3 regions of the Streptomyces sp. NPDC048291 genome follow, and region 3 is predicted to be linked to each of the others. Evidence: riboswitches for the same ligand, from Rfam matches in the RefSeq annotation. Region 3 holds a riboswitch; each other region holds the start of a gene.
The links. Region 3 has a riboswitch for cyclic di-AMP ahead of ACGF5O_RS43300 (NlpC/P60 family protein). Riboswitches for the same ligand answer to the same signal wherever they lie in the genome.

Region 1 (5,864 bases), on a different contig from region 3:
GGCGTAGGCGCCGGGCGCCGGGGCGGCCGGGGCGGGCACCGGTGCGGCGACCTGCGCGGGTGCGGTCGGCAGGGGCGTGGTGGGGAGCGGGGGGGTGAAGACCGGGGCGGCCGGGGCGGGCGCGGCCATGGGCATCGCCATGGCGGGCGCGGCGGCCATCATCGCCTCGGGCGGCGCGGTCATGGCCGTCGGCATCGCGGGCATCGCGGGCGCGGCCGGTGCGGGGGGCGCTGCCATCGGGGCCTGCATCGGTGCTGCCATGGGCATGGGCATGGGCATGGTCATCGGCGCGGGCATCGCGGCGGCGGGCGCTGCCATCGCCGTCGGCATGGCCGTGGTGGCGGCGTAGGCGTAGGCGCCCTCGGCGGGCTGCATGCCTGCCGCGTAGGTGCCGTACATGTTGTCGGCGGCGGGTGCCGCGGCGAAGGGCGCGGCCGGCGGCATGGCGGCCATCGGGGCCGCGGGGGCCGCCGCGGGGTACGCGCCGTTGGCGTAGGCGGTGTCGGCGGCGGCCGGGGGGATGTCGGCGTAGGCGGCGGGCGCGTTCGGCGACATGACCCGATAGCCGCCGAGGTCCATCGGGGCGGGAGCGGCCGGGGGAACGGCGGGCGCCGCGGTCGGGAAGGCGCCGCCGCCGTTCATGGGGTCGGCGGTCGGGAAGGCGCCCGTGTTCGTGGGAGCCGCGGTCGGGAAGACACTCGTGCTCGCCATCGGGTCCGCGGTCGGGAAGACGCTGGTGCTCGCCATGGGATCCGCCGTCGGGAAGACGCTCGCGCCCAGGGGGTCCGCGGCAGGGAAAGTGCCCCCGTCGGCCGGGGTCGGCATCGGGAACGAGCCCGTGGCGCCCGGCGTCATGATGCGGAAGGAGCCGGAGTCCCCCGGGGACGGGGCCGGAGCCTGGGCGGCACCCGCGTCCATGGCCGGCCCGGTCTGGTAGGTCCCGCCGCCCGAGCCGCCCGGGGTCATGACGCGGAAGCCGGTGGAGTCGGCCGCGGCGCGGGGCGGGGTGCTGTCTGCGCTTCCGGGGGTCATGACACGGAAGCCGGTGGAGTCGGCTGCGGCGCGCGTCGGGGCGCTGTCGGCGCCCCCCGGGGTCATGATGCGGAAGGTGCCGGTGTCCGACGGGGACACGATCGGGATGCCGCCGGTCTCGGTCACCGCCGGGAGCGCGCGGGTGGCCGCGCGGGAGTCGGCCCGGAAGGAACCGCTGCCGGTGCGCTGGTTCGGTATGCCGACGGGGGGAGCCTGCCACGGCTGCGCCGGGGCCTGCGCCTCGGGCGTGGGCCAGGGGCTGGGCGCCGGCCCAGCGGCCTGGGCGACCGGGATCTGGACCGGGACCGGCGCCGGGTCGAGGGCGGCGATCGCGCGCTGCCCGGTGCGCTGGGACAGCACCTCGCGCGCCTTGGCGAGCTTGAGCTGGTTCTTGGTCTTGGAGGCACCCGGCGTGGGCCGCTGCGGCCCGGCGGCGGGCAGCGCCCTCGGCGCACCCGAAGGCACCGCGGGCACCGCCGCGGCGGGCCCCGCCGTCAGTTCCAGCCTCGGGCGCGACGGCAGTTCGCGGACGACCTCGATCTCGCTCTGCGCGGACGGCCCCGCGGTCAGCTCCAGCCGGGCCGGGCCGGAGTCCTCGAGCTGGCCGAGCAGGTCGGCGGCCATGGCGCTGAGGGGCCGGCGCGGGCCGGGCCGGTTGGGCTGCCGGTCGGTGGGCAGCGCGGCCGGAACGCTCGGCCCCAGCCTCGAACGCGCCCCCTCGAACCACTCCCTGGCGATGTTGTCGAGGCCCGGGTCGTCGCGACGGGTCCGTTTGAACAGCGGAACACCGCGTGAGCGCGAGCCCCCGCTCATCGCACGGGTGGCGTTGTAGTTCCCGGTGGCGTTCTCGGCCTGGTCGTAGAGGCTGTCGATCCGCTGTCGAACCTCGTCACGGCTTTCGGGCGCCATTGAGGGGTCGTGCTCCTTCCGTACTCCGCCTACCGGGTTAGCTGTCGGGTTCGGGCGGTCGAATCCGGAAGGCATGCCCTACGGCCGCTGTCCTTGCGGACGACCGGCCGATTCACCCCAGTGATCGGTTGGGTCCCCGGCTCCGGATCCGCCCCTGAGGGGCACCGGACTCGGCGGAGGCCGCGCGGCCCGACGGGAATCGCCGGGGGGAGCCGAACGGCTTGCCCGTCAACTTAGCCAACTTGTGTCACTCGTGTGAAGGTTGAAGTGGCTAATGTCCGATACGTATTTGTGATGTTCGTCTTAGCGTTCGGAACTCGACCGTACGGCACGGCATTTGGCGCGCATCCAGTGCATTCGCAGGGTCACCGAGGCGTTGCCGTCGGTCGCGTTCCGCCGCTTCCGGGACACCCGCTTCCTGTGAGGTCACCGTGAATTCGTGGGTCCGTTGAACACCGTGGCGCCGGCTGTCGTATTAGGCCGGGGATTTCCATGCCCGGCCGCCCACGACACGCAGGGGAACGACCTTGAGACGCAACAGGCGCAGACGCCCGACCGGCGCACAACGAGCGACCTTCGCAGCGGTCGCCCTGATGCTCGGCGGTGGAGGACTGGTCGCGGTGAACGTCTATGCCTCGGCCACCGAGAACGGCGGCGGCCAGGACCAGGTCGCCACCGGTCAGGTGCTGTCCGCGCCCACGATCTACTGCCCCGACATCGGCAGCAGGCTGACGGCGGTGCCCGACGGCGCCCGGGCCGACGTCGACCGTGAACTCGCCCAGCTGGACCAGCAGATCGCCGCCGCCTACCAGCAACTCACGCAGTCCGCCGCCGAGATCGAGCAGGACCCCGGCTTCGCCGGCCAGTCGATCATCGACCCGCTCAAGGAGAAGCGGTCCGAGTCGATCCAGCGCATCGCCGACGCCATCGGCCGCGAGGGCGACCGCCCGCAGGGCCTCGACGACCTCGCCGCCTGCACCCTGCGCTCCTCGAACCAGGGCGACGGGCAGTCGGCGACCCCGACCGGCGGCGCCACGCCGAGCCAGGGCGGCCAGGACAGCGCGGCGCCGAGCCAGAGCGCCGGCACCGGCGCCGGCGGCCAGGGCGGCAACGGGCCGGTCGCCGCCGACTACGCGGACATCACCTCGGTCCAGCCGAACGTCACGACCCCGGCCGAACAGTCCGGCGGCTCCACGGGCACCTTCTCCTCCAGCTGCGGTGTCAACGCCAACGGCCTGTTCAACTCGGACAACGTGATCGTCGCGCCCGGCGTCTCCAACGGCGCCCACCACTTCCACGACTACATCGGCAACCAGTCCAACAACGCCTTCGCCAGTGACCAGGACCTCGCGAACGCCGACACCAGCTGCGCGGACCAGGGCGACAGGTCCACGTACTACTGGCCGGTGCTGCGGCTGCAGAACGGCAAGCAGGAGCGGGACGCCGACAAGCCGGGCGGCGGCACCGAGGGCAACGCCGGGCAGATCGTCACGGCGAAGGAGGTCACGCTGACCTTCGAGGGCAACCCCACCTCCAAGGTCACCGAGATGCCGCGGCTGCTGCGCATCATCACCGGCGACGCCAAGGCGTTCGTCAACGGCCCGGCCAACGCCAACGCCTCCTGGAGCTGCACCGGTTACGAGAACCGGCAGCTCAAGGACAAGTACCCGCTCTGCCCCTCCGGCAGCGACGTCGTGCGCACGTTCAGGTTCCAGAGCTGCTGGGACGGCCGGAACATCGACAGCGCCAACCACCGCACCCACGTGGCGTTCGAGGCCGCGGACGGCAGCTGCCCGGCCGGTTTCGAGGCCATCCCGCAGCTGGTGCAGCGCATCGTCTACGCCGTGGACGCGCCGAGCCTCCAGGACGGCGGCCGTACGGTCCCGCTGTTCGCGGTGGACTCGTTCCCCGAGCAGCTGCACAAGCCGGTCACCGACCACGGCGACTTCATCAACGTCTTCGACGACAGCCTGATGCGGAAGATGGTCGACTGCATCAACTCCGGCCGCACCTGCGGGGCGGGCGCCGACGAGCAGCCGCCGACCCAGAGCGCGGAGCCGTCCCAGCCGAGCGACACCGCGAGCCCGGTCGAGCCGCCGGCCGAGTCGCAGAGCGCCGAGCCGTCCGAGCCGGCGACCCAGCAGCCGCCGTCCGAGCAGCCCCCGGCCGACCAGCCCTCGTCCGAGCCGCCGGCCGGCACCCCGGCCACCGAGACCGCCACCGCTCCCGGCTCCGGCTCCGGCTCCGGCGGCAGTGAACTGCCGAGGGTCTACGCGACTCCGTCGCCGAAGAAGACGTCGACCACGAAGTCGTCCGGCGGCGGCGTGATCAGCGAGCCGACACAGCGGCCCGACACCGAGGCGCCCGCCGCCAATGGCACCGCCGCGCCGACCGGCACCGCGGTCGCCGTCCCGGCCGGTCAGGAGAGCCCGGGCGCCGGTTCCGGGACGGAGCCCCAGACCGAGCCCCAGGCCGTCCAGGGCGGTCTCGCCGAGACCGGCGCCCACCTGTGGCCCGCGGTCTTCGGCGGCCTGCTGCTGGCCTCCGGGGCCGCGTTGCTCTGGCGCACCAAGCGGAACCGGATCTGACGGGCCCTTCTCACCTGCTGCGCAGCGTGTCCTGGGCGAGCTCGAACGCGGGGAGCATCTCGTCGTGCTCCGCGCTGTCGAGCCCGCCCAGGTGCAGTACGACGGGACCCTTCGGGGTGACCACGGCGAGCGCGGACTCCTTCTTGGTCTCCTCCAGCAGCTTGCTGGTGTACAGGTAGTCGACCCGTATCCCGGAGAGCCCGCCCGCGGTGAAGGTCCGGTACGTCGCCCCGCTCGTGTTGCGCTCGGCGGCCACGAATGCCCGGAGCACGGCGCGCGCGTCGCCGCTGCCGGGGCTGCCGGTCCACGCCCTCAGGTAGCCGATGTTCCCGGCGGGTTTGGCGTCGACCTCGCAGGCCATGGCCACCGGCCCCTGGTGCAGCAGGCCGTCCACGACCTCCTCCGTGACGTCGTCGTCGGTGCCGGCGGAGGCGACGGCGCCGAGGGCGTCGACGGCCTCCGCCTGCCAGCCCTTGGCGATGTCGAACACCACCGGCAGCTCACAGGCCGAACCGGCGGCGCCGATCGAGCCCCCGCGCTGCGCCGCCGCACCGGACGCGTGACCCGACTCGGTCACCTCGACGGCCCGCGGCGTGGCGCCGCAGCCCGCAAGCAGCGCCACGAACAGCCCGGTCAGCACCACTCCGCCCCCGTGGGTCCCCACCCTTTACCTCCCCTTGGTACGACACAGGGCGGTCACTCTAACCGAGCCGACCGAGGGCGCCGACACCGTCGTACGCGAGAGGCGCGGACGATCGTGGTTGACGTCGCGTCACATTACTGAACCGTAACCTACTCGGCGGTACCGCCGGTAACCCCCGCTCGTTACCGTCGAGGAGAGCCGCCACGCGTCCCGGCAGCCGCACCGGGACCGCCGTCACCCGGCATCGCCCGGGTCCCCACGCACCACCTCCCACGTCCACGCACGTCCAGGAGGTCCTCCCCCATGCCCGTCCGCGCTCGCCTGCTGGCCGCCGCCGTCGCCGCTGCCGCCTGCCTCTGTCTGCAGACCCTGCAGGCCACCGCCTCCCAGGCGGAGGTCTCGCGGGGCGTCACCATCCCCGCCTTCTACGACCCGCCGGCCACCCTGCCCACGGCCGACGGCGCCCTCGTCCGCACCGAACCCCTCCCGCTGGCCCTGAGCCTGCCGAGCCTGTCCGGCCCGCTGCCCGGTACCGCGACCCGCCTGATGTACAAGTCCACCGACTCGGCGGGCGACCCCGTCGCCGTCACCGGCGCCTACCTGGAGCCCGCCGCCCCCTGGCTGGGCCCCGGCGCCCGCCCGCTGGTCGCGCTGGCCCCCGGCACCATGGGACAGGGCGACCAGTGCGCCGC
Region 2 (5,864 bases), on a different contig from region 3:
CACCGCCACCCGCACGTCTTCGGCGACGAGACCGCGTCGACGCCGGAGGAGGTCAAGGAGCACTGGCTGCGCACGAAGGCGGTGGAGAAGTGGCGCGCGTCCGTGACCGACGGGATACCCCTTGCCCAGCCGGGCCTCGCCCTGGCCGCGAAGCTGACCTCACGGGTGCGGACGGCCGGTCTCGACGTGCCGCTGCCGCAGGCGCCGGGCATCGGGTACGAGCTGCTCGCGCTGGCGGCCCGCGCCGAGGCGGAGGGCGTCGACCCGGAGGCCGCGCTCCGGGCGGCGGCCCGGGCCTACCGGGACGCGGTGCGGGCCACGGAGGGAGTGGAGAAGTGACCGCCCCCGCCCCCGACCTCTTCACCTGGGAGTTCGCCGCCGACCCCTACCCCGCCTACGCCTGGCTGCGGGAGCACGAGCCGGTTCGGCGGACCCGGCTGCCCAGCGGGGTGGAGGCCTGGCTGGTCACGCGGTACGGGGACGCCAAGCAGGCGCTGGCCGACCCGAGGCTCTCCAAGAACTCGGCGCATCACGACGAGCCCGCGCACGCCAAGGGGAAGACCGGCATCCCCGGGGAGCGCAAGGCCGAGTTGATGACGCACCTGCTCAACATCGACCCGCCGGACCACACCAGGCTGCGGCGGCTGGTGAGCAAGGCGTTCACCCCGCGCCGGGTGGCCGAGTTCGCGCCGCGGGTCCGTGAGCTGACCGACCGGCTCATCGACGGGTTCGCGGAGCGGGGCGAGGCCGACCTCATCCACGAGTTCGCCTTCCCGCTGCCCATCTACGCCATCTGCGACCTGCTCGGCGTCCCGCCCGAGGACCAGGACGACTTCCGGGACTGGGCGGGGATGATGATCCGGCACGGGGGCGGGCCGCGGGGCGGGGTCGCGCGGTCCGTGAAGAAGATGCGCGGATATCTGGCCGAGCTGATCCACCGGAAGCGGGAGGCGCTGCCCGCCGAGGCAGGTCCCGGCGAGGACCTCATCTCCGGGCTCATCCGGGCCTCGGACCACGGAGAGCACCTCACCGAGAACGAGGCCGCGGCCATGGCGTTCATCCTGCTGTTCGCCGGCTTCGAGACCACCGTCAACCTGATCGGGAACGGCACGTACGCGCTGCTCACCCACCCCGGGCAGCGGGCCCGCCTGCAGGAGTCCCTGGCCGCCGGCGAGCGCGGGCTGCTGGAGACCGGCGTCGAGGAACTGCTGCGCTACGACGGGCCGGTGGAGCTGGCCACCTGGCGGTTCGCCACCGAGCCGGTCGCGATCGGCGGGCAGCACATCGCCCCCGGCGACCCGGTCCTGGTCGTCCTGGCCGCGGCCGACCGGGACCCGGAGCGGTTCGCCGAGCCGGACACCCTCGACCTCGCCCGGCGGGACAACCAGCACCTCGGATACGGCCACGGCATCCACTACTGCCTGGGCGCCCCGCTCGCCCGCCTGGAAGGGCAGACCGCGCTCGCCGGTCTCCTCACCCGCCTTCCCGACCTGCGACTCGCGGTGGACGAGAGCGAGTTGCGGTGGCGCGGCGGGCTCATCATGCGCGGGCTGCGCACGCTGCCCGTGGAGTTCACGCCGACCGGCCGCTGAAGCCTCCACCTGCCCCTACGGGCAAAAGATGATTAGCGTTCAAGTCTGTGATCTTCACGTGATCTGCGCGGCATTAACTTGTGACAAGTGATCGTCTGCCGATACGTTCACCCCTCAGTACGGCGCCCTTGCGGGACCCGCCGTGCCGGTCACCGCTGTCGCTCGAAAGGTTTCCGCATGCTCTCCGGGAACGGTCGTCACCGTCGCCCCCGCCAGGCTCCGGCGCTCCTCGTCGCGGCCGGGGTGACCGGCTCCGCCATCGCCCTCCCGCTCCTCGGCGCGGTGAACGCCAGCGCGGCCGACGGCTCCACCTGGGACCAGGTGGCCGAGTGCGAGAGCGGCGGTTCCTGGAGCGCCGACAACGGCACCGGCTACTACGGCGGTCTCCAGATCTCCCTGGACGACTGGAGCGAGTACGGGGGCCTGGAGTACGCCGGCACCCCCGACCAGGCGAGCCGTTCGCAGCAGATCGCGGTCGCCGAGAAGATGCTCGCCGACCAGGGCACCAAGGCCTGGCGGACCTGCGCCCTGATCGCCGGACTCTCGTCCGACGACGCGTCGGTGAACGTCGACACGGGCCTCGGCGACTCGAGTGATTCGTCCGGTTCCTCCGACTCGTCGGACTCGTCCTCGGGGCTGTCGGACTCGTCCTCGTCCTCCGGTTCCGACTCCTCCTCGGGCGCCGCGGACTCCGGGAGCGAGTCCGCCACCCCCTTGCCGAGCGCGAGTGCCGACAGCGACTCCAAGGCGGACAGCTCCGGCAAGTCCAGCAAGACGGACAAGTCGGAATCGTCCAAGTCCGGCTCGGATGCCGACGCTTCGAAGGCGAGCGGGAGCCCTGCCGTCTCCGAGTCCGACGACTCGGACAATTCGTGGCAGACCGGTGGCTCTTGGAGCCTGGTCGACACGGGCGCCGTCGGCAGTGGCGGCAAGCACCGTGGCGGCTCGGCGGACGAAAGCGTGACAAACGGTCAGGGCTCCGCCTCCAACGGCCGGCACGCCTCCCGCGACAGCGGCACCTACACCGTCCGTGACGGCGACACCCTCGCCTCCATCGCCGACTCCCTTGACCTCGACGGCGGATGGCGCGCGCTCTACGACGCGAACAAGGCCGACATCGGCACCGACCCGAACGCCATCGCTCCCGGTCAGACCCTGAAACTCGGCAGCGAATAGGGCGAAAAGCGGCGGGAGTTGGCGCCCCGCTTCGAGCCGAATGTCCGTTTTGGTGAAAGTGTGGGATGAGTCTCAGAAGCCCTGATCATCTTTGAAATTCACCGGATCGCCTGTTTACGGTCAAGGCCGCTCGTCACCACGAGCCCCGGCCGTCGCAACGCCGAGTCCTGCCAGCGGCCGTCCGGGAACAGTCGTCGCGTCATGCGCCGTAGGCAGGAGCGGGGGACCCAAGGTAAGTGCCGGGACCGGTGGTTGAGGCCGCCGATCCGGCTCGGGGTGAAGCCGCGCACCGACACACGGTGTGCGGCCGGGCAACTCAACCGGCCCGAACCCGACAGCTCACCTCGCAGGCGTCGGTGAGGGGATCGATCCATGCTGTTCTCCGGCAAGGGCAAGCACCGCCGTCCGTCCAAGGCCGTCCGCGCCATCGCCGTCGCCGGTGTCACCGGCGTCGCCGTCGCCGCGCCGCTGATGGCGGCCGGCAGCGCCTCCGCCGCCACCGCCTCCGAGTGGGACACCGTCGCCCAGTGCGAGTCCGGCGGCAACTGGTCCATCAACACCGGCAACGGCTACTACGGCGGTCTCCAGTTCTCCGCCTCCACCTGGGCCGCGTACGGCGGCACGCAGTACGCCGCGCAGGCCAACCAGGCCAGCAAGGCGCAGCAGATCACGATCGCCGAGAAGGTCCTCGCCGCGCAGGGCAAGGGTGCCTGGCCGGTCTGCGGCACGGGCCTGTCCGGCGCCGCCTACACCGGCGGCAGCGCCGGCTCGACCAGCTCCTCGTCGAGCAGCAGCACCGGCACCCGCTCGACCGACACCCAGGCCGCCTCCCGCTCCGCCGAGCGCCCGGCCGCCAAGAAGACCGTCACCACCCCGACCGGCAAGAAGGTCAAGAAGGGCGACGGCGAGTACAAGGTCGTCAAGGGCGACACCCTCAGCTCGATCGCCGAGAAGCACAAGGTCAAGGGCGGCTGGCAGGCGCTGTTCAAGCTGAACAAGGACATCGTCGACGACGCCGACTTCATCTACCCGGGCCAGCAGCTGCACCTGAAGTAAGACCCAGCTGAACCACAGCCCCCACACAGCCGTGGTCCCCATAGTGGGGACCACGTGAGGGTCACCCCCGTCCCCCACGAGCCCCCGCTCCGGTGCGTTTTCCCCCGAACGCACCGGGGCGGGGTTTCTCTTTGCGGTCAGGCTCCGTGGCCCGCTCTTCTTCCGTTCTTCATCGGGACCCCCTTTGTTCCGCGCGTGAACAATGAGTACCGTCAGTGTGTCCACGGGCCGGTCGGTCGTGCCGGCCGACGGCCCTCGGACGGTTAGGCTCTAGTCGCAAGGCTGAGCAAGGGCCGACGAGGCCCGCGTGCGCCCCGCACAACCAGCGTCACATCCCAAGAAGGAGATGCTCGTGCCGTCCATCGACGTCGTCGTAGCCCGGGAAATCCTGGACTCCCGAGGCAACCCCACGGTCGAGGTCGAGGTCGGCCTCGACGACGGCAGCACGGGTCGTGCCGCCGTCCCGTCCGGCGCCTCCACCGGTGCCTTCGAGGCCATCGAGCTCCGTGACGGCGACCCCAACCGCTACCTGGGCAAGGGTGTCGAGAAGGCCGTCCTCGCCGTCATCGAGCAGATCGGCCCGGAGCTCGTCGGCTACGACGCCACCGAGCAGCGCCTGATCGACCAGGCCATGTTCGACCTGGACGCCACCGACAACAAGGGCTCGCTCGGCGCCAACGCCATCCTCGGCGTCTCCCTCGCCGTCGCGCACGCCGCCTCCGAGGCGTCCGACCTGCCGCTGTTCCGCTACCTCGGCGGCCCGAACGCGCACCTGCTGCCCGTTCCGATGATGAACATCCTCAACGGCGGCTCGCACGCGGACTCCAACGTCGACATCCAGGAGTTCATGATCGCCCCGATCGGCGCGGAGTCCTTCTCCGAGGCGCTGCGCTGGGGTGCCGAGGTCTACCACACCCTGAAGAAGGTCCTGAAGAGCAAGGGCCTGGCCACCGGCCTCGGCGACGAGGGCGGCTTCGCCCCGAACCTGGAGTCGAACCGCGCCGCGCTCGACCTCATCCTGGAGGCGATCAAGCAGGCCGGTTACGTCCCCGGCGAGCAGATCGCGCTCGCGCTCGACGTCGCCGCGTCCGAGTTCTACAAGGACGGCAAGTACGAGTTCGAGGGCAAGTCCCGCTCGGCCGCGGAGATGACCGAGTACTACGAGGAGCTCGTCGCCGCGTACCCGCTGGTCTCCATCGAGGACCCGCTGTTCGAGGACGACTGGGCGGGCTGGAAGGTCCTCACCGACAAGCTCGGCGACAAGGTGCAGATCGTCGGCGACGACCTGTTCGTCACCAACCCGGAGCGCCTGGCCCGCGGCATCGAGGAGGGCACCGCCAACGCCCTGCTGGTGAAGGTGAACCAGATCGGTTCGCTGACCGAGACCCTGGACGCCGTCGAGCTCGCCCAGCGCAACGGCTTCAAGTGCATGATGTCGCACCGCTCCGGCGAGACCGAGGACGTCACCATCGCCGACCTCGCCGTCGCCACCAACTGCGGCCAGATCAAGACCGGCGCCCCGGCCCGCTCCGAGCGCGTCGCCAAGTACAACCAGCTGCTGCGCATCGAGGAGATCCTCGACGACGCGGCGGTGTACGCGGGCCGCAGCGCCTTCCCGCGCTTCAAGGGCTGAGCCTCACAGAGTCAAGGCTCAGCCAGTCGTACGTACGTCCCCGTACCCGGTCCCGTACCGTGTCCGGGGACGTACGCACGTGTCAGGGCGACCAGGGAGGCGGGGACATGGCCGTGAAGGACCGGGACCGGTTCTCCACCGCGACCAGGCTCAAGCTGCTCGGCGAGCAGACGGCGGCCCGGGTCTACCGCTCCCAGACCAGGCGCCAGGCCCGCCGCTCCCGGCTCACCGGCCGCGCCGCGCTGCTCGCGATCGTGCTGTGCACGATGGTCGTCGCGCTCGCCTATCCGATGCGGCAGTACGTCTCCCAGCGCGCCGAGATCTCCGACCTCGAACGGCAGCAGCAGCAGGCCCGGCAGCGGGTCGAGCAGCTGCGGGACCTCAAGGCGCGGTGGCAGGACGACTCC
Region 3 (5,864 bases):
GCCTGCTCACGGCGGTGAACATCTTCATCGCCGTCCTGTGGACCTGATCCCGGCATCCTCTGCGGGCCTCAACGGGCCTTCCTGAGGGCGGCACGGGCGCCCGCCGCCGCGCCGGTCGCCACCGTCAGCCAGGCCGCCACCGTGACCCACACCAGCACCCGCCCGGGCCACTCCAGCCACGCACCGCCGACGGCGGCGGCGACCGACAGCGCCGCCGTCGCCGTCATCCCCATCGGGAACACCGTCGCCCAGCGGCGCACGTCGTAACGCGGCCGGGGCCACGCCACCTCCGCGGCCAGCAGGACGGCGTACCAGGCCAGGTCCAGGACCAGCAGCCCCACCGTCACCACGCGCAGGACGCCCCGGTCGTCGTCGTTCCACAGGTACAGCCGCGCGCTGTCGGCCGCCAGCAGCCGCGCCCCGGCCAGCGCGGAGATCGCGAGCGCGCCGCCCGCCACCCACTGGTCACCGGGCCCCCGGGCGATCTGCCGCCACTCGAACCGGGGCACGGCGAGCCCGTACATCGCCAGCCCCAGCCAGAACAGGACCAGCGAGAGGTGCGCGAGCCACGCCGTCGTCAGGGCCGCCGCCAGCGTCGCTCCGAGCACGGCGGGCCCCTGGGTGGCCACACAGGCAAGGAACACCGCTCCCGGCATCCGCGGCCTCCAGTGCCGCACGACGACGACCAGCAACGGCAGCCACAGCACCACCGACAGCGCCAGCAGGGCCTCGGCGGGGCTCTGCCACCCGAGCGCCGAGAACCGCGTCCCCAGCACCGCCGTCGCCGCCACCGCGGTGAGCGCGCCCGGCGTCCGCGCCTCCCGCGCCCACCGCCGGCGATCCCGCGCCAGCCGTACGACGAAGTCCGCCGCCAGCGCCGCCCACATCACGCAGGCGAGCGCCAGCGCCACCCGGGACACGGTCTCCGCCCCCACCAGGTGCAGCCCCACCGACAGGATGCCGGTGGCCATCACGGCGGCCCCGGCCGCCGGCGGACGCTGCGCCCACCAGGCGCGGAGGGGTGAAATGCCGGACATGCCCCTGATGCTAGGGAGAGCCGGCCGCAGTACGAACGGGGCACGCGCGCGTGTCACGAACGATGCACGCGCGCGTGCGGCCCGAAACCCGCGCGCCGGTGCGCCGAGGCGTGCGGGGGAGCGGGTGGAGCGTGCGGAGAAGCGGATGGGGAAGCGGATGGGGGCGCCCGGGGGACGGCGGGCGCCCCGTGGGATCAGGCCGGGCGCACCACGCTGTGGATGATCGACTCGCCGCCGTAGTAGATCGACTCCTCGCGGACGTAGGCGCCGGGCTTGGGGGCGTGGATCATCATGCCGTTGCCGATGTAGATGCCGACGTGGCTGACGTCGTCGTAGAAGAAGACCAGGTCGCCGGGCTGGGCGTCGGCGAGGGGGACGGTGGTGCCGGCGTTCACCTGGTCGTAGGTGGTGCGCGGCAGGGAGACGCCCGCGGCCTTCCAGGCGGCCTGGGAGAGCCCGGAGCAGTCGTAGGAGCCGGGGCCGGTGGCGCCCCAGACGTACGGCTTGCCGATCTGCGCGCGGGCGAAGGCGATCGCCTTGGCGGCCTTCGTGGCGTAGGCGGAGTCCGAGCCGGAGCTGGAACCCGAGCCGGAAGAGGAGCCGCTGGACGACGACGAGGATGACGAGGATGACGAGGACGACGCCGCCTGGTCGGCCGCCGCGGCCTGCTGCTTCGCCAGCTCGGCCGCCTTGCGGTCCGCCGCCTCCTGCTGCCGCTTCTCGATCGCCGCCAGCCGGGCCTTCTCCGCGGCCGTCAGCTGGGACAGCAGCTCCCGCGCGGAGGCCAGCTTCGTCTGCACGGTGGTCTTGGCGGTCTTGAGGTCGTCCTGCGTCTCGGTGAGCGTCTCGAGGCTCTGGGAGGCCTCCTGCCGCTTCTTCATGGTCGCGGACTGCTCGGTGACGTAGTCGTCGACCGCGCCCTTCTGGCGCGAGGTCAGGCGGCTCATCAGCTGGTCCTGGTCGAAGTAGTCCTGGGGACTGTCCGCGAGCAGGAAGGTCGCCGTGTCGGGGACGCTCGCCCCGGTCCGGTACTGGGCCGCCGCGAACGAACCCAGTTCCTCACGCGCCTTGTTGAGCCGGTCCGTGCGCCGGGCGACGTCGTCGAGCAGGGTGTCGACCTGCTTGCGCTGCCTGCCGGTCCGCTCCTTGGCCGCGTTGTACTTCTCGGTCGCCGACTCCGCCTGCCGGTAGAGGGAGTCGACCTTCTTCTCGACCTCCTCCAGGCTCGGCTTGCCGTCGTCGGAGGGCGCGGCCTCGGCCGTCTGGGAGAACAGGGCCATGGAGGTGAGGGCGGCGGTGGCCAGGGCGGGGGTGCGTATGCCTGCCGCGCGTGTTCCTGACGGCCGGGACTTGCGGTGCGACGCCAACGGGGGCGACTCCTTCCAGCGTTCCGCCTACCGAGTTAGCTGTCGGGTTCGGGCGGGTGGTTCGGAAGGGTTGCCCTACGGTCCGTTCTCCGGTGGGGAGTCGGGACCGATTCACCCCAAGGTCGGTGTGGGTCCCCGGCTCCGGGTGCGCGGCGGCACTCCGGACTCGGCGGAGGCCGTGCGGCCCGGCGACGTTCGCCGGTGGGGGTCGTACGGCCTGCCCGGCACGCTAGCCAACTCGTGTGGTCCCTGTGAAGTTTGATGTGCGATATGCCCGATACATTTTCGTGACCTTGGTGTTGCGGTGCGCTCCGGCGATGCGATTAGGGGCGTTATGGGTGACTTGCCCGACGGTGGCGGAGGGTTCGAGGCGGGTGTTCGTTGCTGCGTGACGCGCGTCGACCGGCCGTGACGGAGCGGATCTGTTCGGTGACCGGGGCGAGTTTTCGGGGCGGCGGCCGGTTGTCGGTGGGGCGCCCTAGACTCGGAGAGCGATGAGCAGCCTCTTTGACGACAGCTTCCTGGCGAACCTCCAGGCCCCCCGCGGCCATGACGAGGAACCTCCGCCGCCGCCCGAGGACGAGCACGCTCCGGAGTCGATTCCGGACGATCTGTTCGGCGGGAAGTTCGACGTGCCCCCGGACCGGGACGCCTACTACCGCGACGGCGCCGCCCGCCCGGCCCTGGACCCGGCCGCCCTCCTGGAGGGGCTGAACGACAACCAGCGGGCGGCCGTCGTGCACGCCGGCTCCCCGCTGCTCATCGTGGCCGGCGCCGGTTCCGGCAAGACGCGCGTGCTCACCCACCGCATCGCCCACCTGCTCGGCGCGCGCCAGGTGCACCCGGGCCAGATCCTCGCGATCACCTTCACCAACAAGGCCGCGGGCGAGATGAAGGAGCGCGTCGAGCACCTCGTCGGCCCGCGCGCGAACGCGATGTGGGTGATGACCTTCCACAGCGCCTGCGTGCGGATCCTGCGCAGGGAGAGCAAGAAGCTCGGCTTCACCTCCTCCTTCTCGATCTACGACGCGGCCGACTCCAAGCGCCTGATGGCCCTGGTCTGCCGGGACCTGGACCTCGACCCCAAGCGGTTCCCGCCGAAGTCGTTCAGCGCCCAGGTCAGCAACCTCAAGAACGAGCTGGTCGACGAGGAGGACTTCGCCGCCCGCGCGAGCGACGGCTTCGAGAAGACCCTCGCCCAGGCCTACGCCATGTACCAGTCGCGGCTGCGCGAGGCGAACGCCCTCGACTTCGACGACCTGATCATGACGACGGTCAACCTGCTGCGCGCCTTCCCGGACGTCGCCGAGCACTACCGCCGCCGCTTCCGGCACGTCCTGGTCGACGAGTACCAGGACACCAACCACGCCCAGTACGCCCTCGTGCGCGAGCTGGTCGGCACCGGCGAGCCCGACCTGCCCCCCGCCGAGCTCTGCGTCGTCGGTGACGCCGACCAGTCGATCTACGCCTTCCGGGGCGCGACGATCCGCAACATCCTCCAGTTCGAGGAGGACTACCCGAACGCGACGACGATCCTCCTGGAGCAGAACTACCGCTCCACGCAGACGATCCTGAGCGCCGCCAACGCGGTCATCGAGCGCAACGTGTCCCGCCGCCCGAAGAACCTGTGGACCAACGCGGGCGCGGGCGCCCGGATCACCGGCTACGTCGCCGACACCGAGCACGACGAGGCGCAGTTCGTCGCCGAGGAGATAGACCGTCTGACGGACGCGGGCGAGGCGAAGGCGGGCGATGTCGCCGTCTTCTACCGCACCAACGCGCAGTCCCGTGTCTTCGAGGAGATCTTCATCCGGGTCGGCCTGCCCTACAAGGTGGTCGGCGGCGTCCGCTTCTACGAGCGCAAGGAGGTCCGGGACGTCCTGGCCTACCTGCGGGTGCTCGCCAACCCGGAGGACTCCGTCCCGCTCCGGCGCATCCTCAACGTCCCCAAGCGCGGAATCGGCGACCGCGCGGAGGCGATGATCGACGCCCTCGCCCAGCGCGAGAAGATCAGCTTCCCGCAGGCACTCAGGCGCGTCGACGAGGCGTACGGCATGGCCGCGCGCTCGACGAACGCGGTCAAGCGGTTCAACACGCTGATGGAGGACCTCCGTACGGTCGTGGAGTCCGGCGCCGGACCCGCCACGGTCCTGGAGGCGATCTACGAACGCACCGGATACCTGGCCGAGTTGCAGAACTCCACGGACCCGCAGGACGAGACCCGCATCGAGAACCTCCAGGAACTCGCCTCCGTGGCGCTGGAGTTCGAGCAGGAGTCCGGCGAGGGCGAGGAGTCCGGCGGGCTCGCCGACTTCCTGGAGCGGGTGGCCCTGGTCGCCGACTCCGACCAGATCCCCGACGACGACGAGAACGGCGACGGCGTCATCACCCTGATGACCCTGCACACCGCCAAGGGCCTCGAATTCCCGGTGGTGTTCCTGACCGGCATGGAGGACGGCGTCTTCCCGCACATGCGTGCCCTCGGCCAGACCAAGGAGCTGGAGGAGGAACGCCGGCTCGCCTACGTCGGCATCACGCGCGCGCGGGAGCGGCTGTACCTCACGCGGTCGGCGATGCGCAGCGCCTGGGGCCAGCCGTCGTACAACCCGGCCTCGCGCTTCCTGGAGGAGATCCCGGGCGCGTATCTGGAGTGGAAGCGGACCGGGGCGATGGCACCGGTCTCCTCCGGGCCCGCGGCCGGCGTGGCGGCCTCGCTCTCCTCGACCCGCTCGCGCTCCTCGGCGTCGGGCGCGTCCGGCTTCGCCACCCGGCGGACCTCGGAGCAGCCGGTGGTCTCGCTGGCGGTCGGCGACCGGGTCACCCACGACCAGTTCGGCCTCGGCACGGTCGTCGCGGTGAAGGGCACGGGCGGCAACGCGGAGGCGACGATCGACTTCGGCGAGGCCAAGCCGAAGCGGCTGCTGCTGCGGTACGCGCCGGTGGAGAAGCTGTAGGGGAGAGGGAAGAGAAGAGGTAAGAAGGGCCCGGTCAGGTCGGGTCGAGCCCGTGGCTGCGCAGCCACGGCAGCGGGTCTATGGCGGCGCCGCCGGCCGGCCGCACCTCGAAGTGCAGGTGCGGTCCTGTCGAGTTGCCGGAGTTCCCGGAGTACGCGATCGGGTCGCCGGCCTTCACCGTCGTACCGGCGGCGACGCGGTAAGACGAGAGGTGGCAGTACCACGTCTCCGTGCCGTCCTTCGCCGTCACGATCATCATGTTGCCGTAGGCGCTGTTCCACTTGGTGGAGACGACGCCGTCGGTCGCGGCCATCACCGTCGTGCCGTAGGAGACCGGGAAGTCGATGCCGGTGTGGACGGACATCCAGTTGACGCCGGCCTGGCCGAAGTAGGCGCTGAGCCCCCGCTGCGTGACCGGAAGCGCGTACTTCGGGCGCAGCCGCTCCTTGCGGGCCGCCTCCGCCGCCGCTTTCTTCTTCTCGGTCTCCTGCTGGGTCTTGAGGTCG

Region 1: it holds a riboswitch for cyclic di-AMP, as region 3 does, so the genes downstream of both, ACGF5O_RS31615 (NlpC/P60 family protein) here and ACGF5O_RS43300 (NlpC/P60 family protein) in region 3, are expected to answer to the same signal.
Region 2: it holds a riboswitch for cyclic di-AMP, as region 3 does, so the genes downstream of both, ACGF5O_RS38380 (transglycosylase family protein) here and ACGF5O_RS43300 (NlpC/P60 family protein) in region 3, are expected to answer to the same signal.

What each region holds. Positions count from the first base shown of each region.
Region 1 is NZ_JBICZC010000012.1:216,352-222,215, forward strand. It holds gene ACGF5O_RS31615 (NlpC/P60 family protein) at 1-1,941, opposite strand, end outside; cyclic di-AMP (ydaO/yuaA leader) riboswitch at 1,952-2,127, opposite strand; gene ACGF5O_RS31620 (DUF1996 domain-containing protein) at 2,535-4,529, shown strand; gene ACGF5O_RS31625 (lipoprotein) at 4,540-5,193, opposite strand; gene ACGF5O_RS31630 (lipase family protein) at 5,476-5,864, shown strand, end outside.
Region 2 is NZ_JBICZC010000016.1:105,407-111,270, reverse strand. It holds gene ACGF5O_RS38395 (nucleoside triphosphate pyrophosphohydrolase) at 1-339, shown strand, start outside; gene ACGF5O_RS38390 (cytochrome P450) at 336-1,592, shown strand; gene ACGF5O_RS38385 (transglycosylase family protein) at 1,770-2,768, shown strand; cyclic di-AMP (ydaO/yuaA leader) riboswitch at 2,963-3,136, shown strand; gene ACGF5O_RS38380 (transglycosylase family protein) at 3,141-3,824, shown strand; gene eno (phosphopyruvate hydratase) at 4,171-5,457, shown strand; gene ACGF5O_RS38370 (septum formation initiator family protein) at 5,565-5,864, shown strand, end outside.
Region 3 is NZ_JBICZC010000020.1:90,992-96,855, forward strand. It holds gene ACGF5O_RS43290 (hypothetical protein) at 1-47, shown strand, start outside; gene ACGF5O_RS43295 (tellurite resistance/C4-dicarboxylate transporter family protein) at 69-1,037, opposite strand; gene ACGF5O_RS43300 (NlpC/P60 family protein) at 1,232-2,404, opposite strand; cyclic di-AMP (ydaO/yuaA leader) riboswitch at 2,412-2,586, opposite strand; gene pcrA (DNA helicase PcrA) at 2,899-5,358, shown strand; gene ACGF5O_RS43310 (M23 family metallopeptidase) at 5,393-5,864, opposite strand, start outside.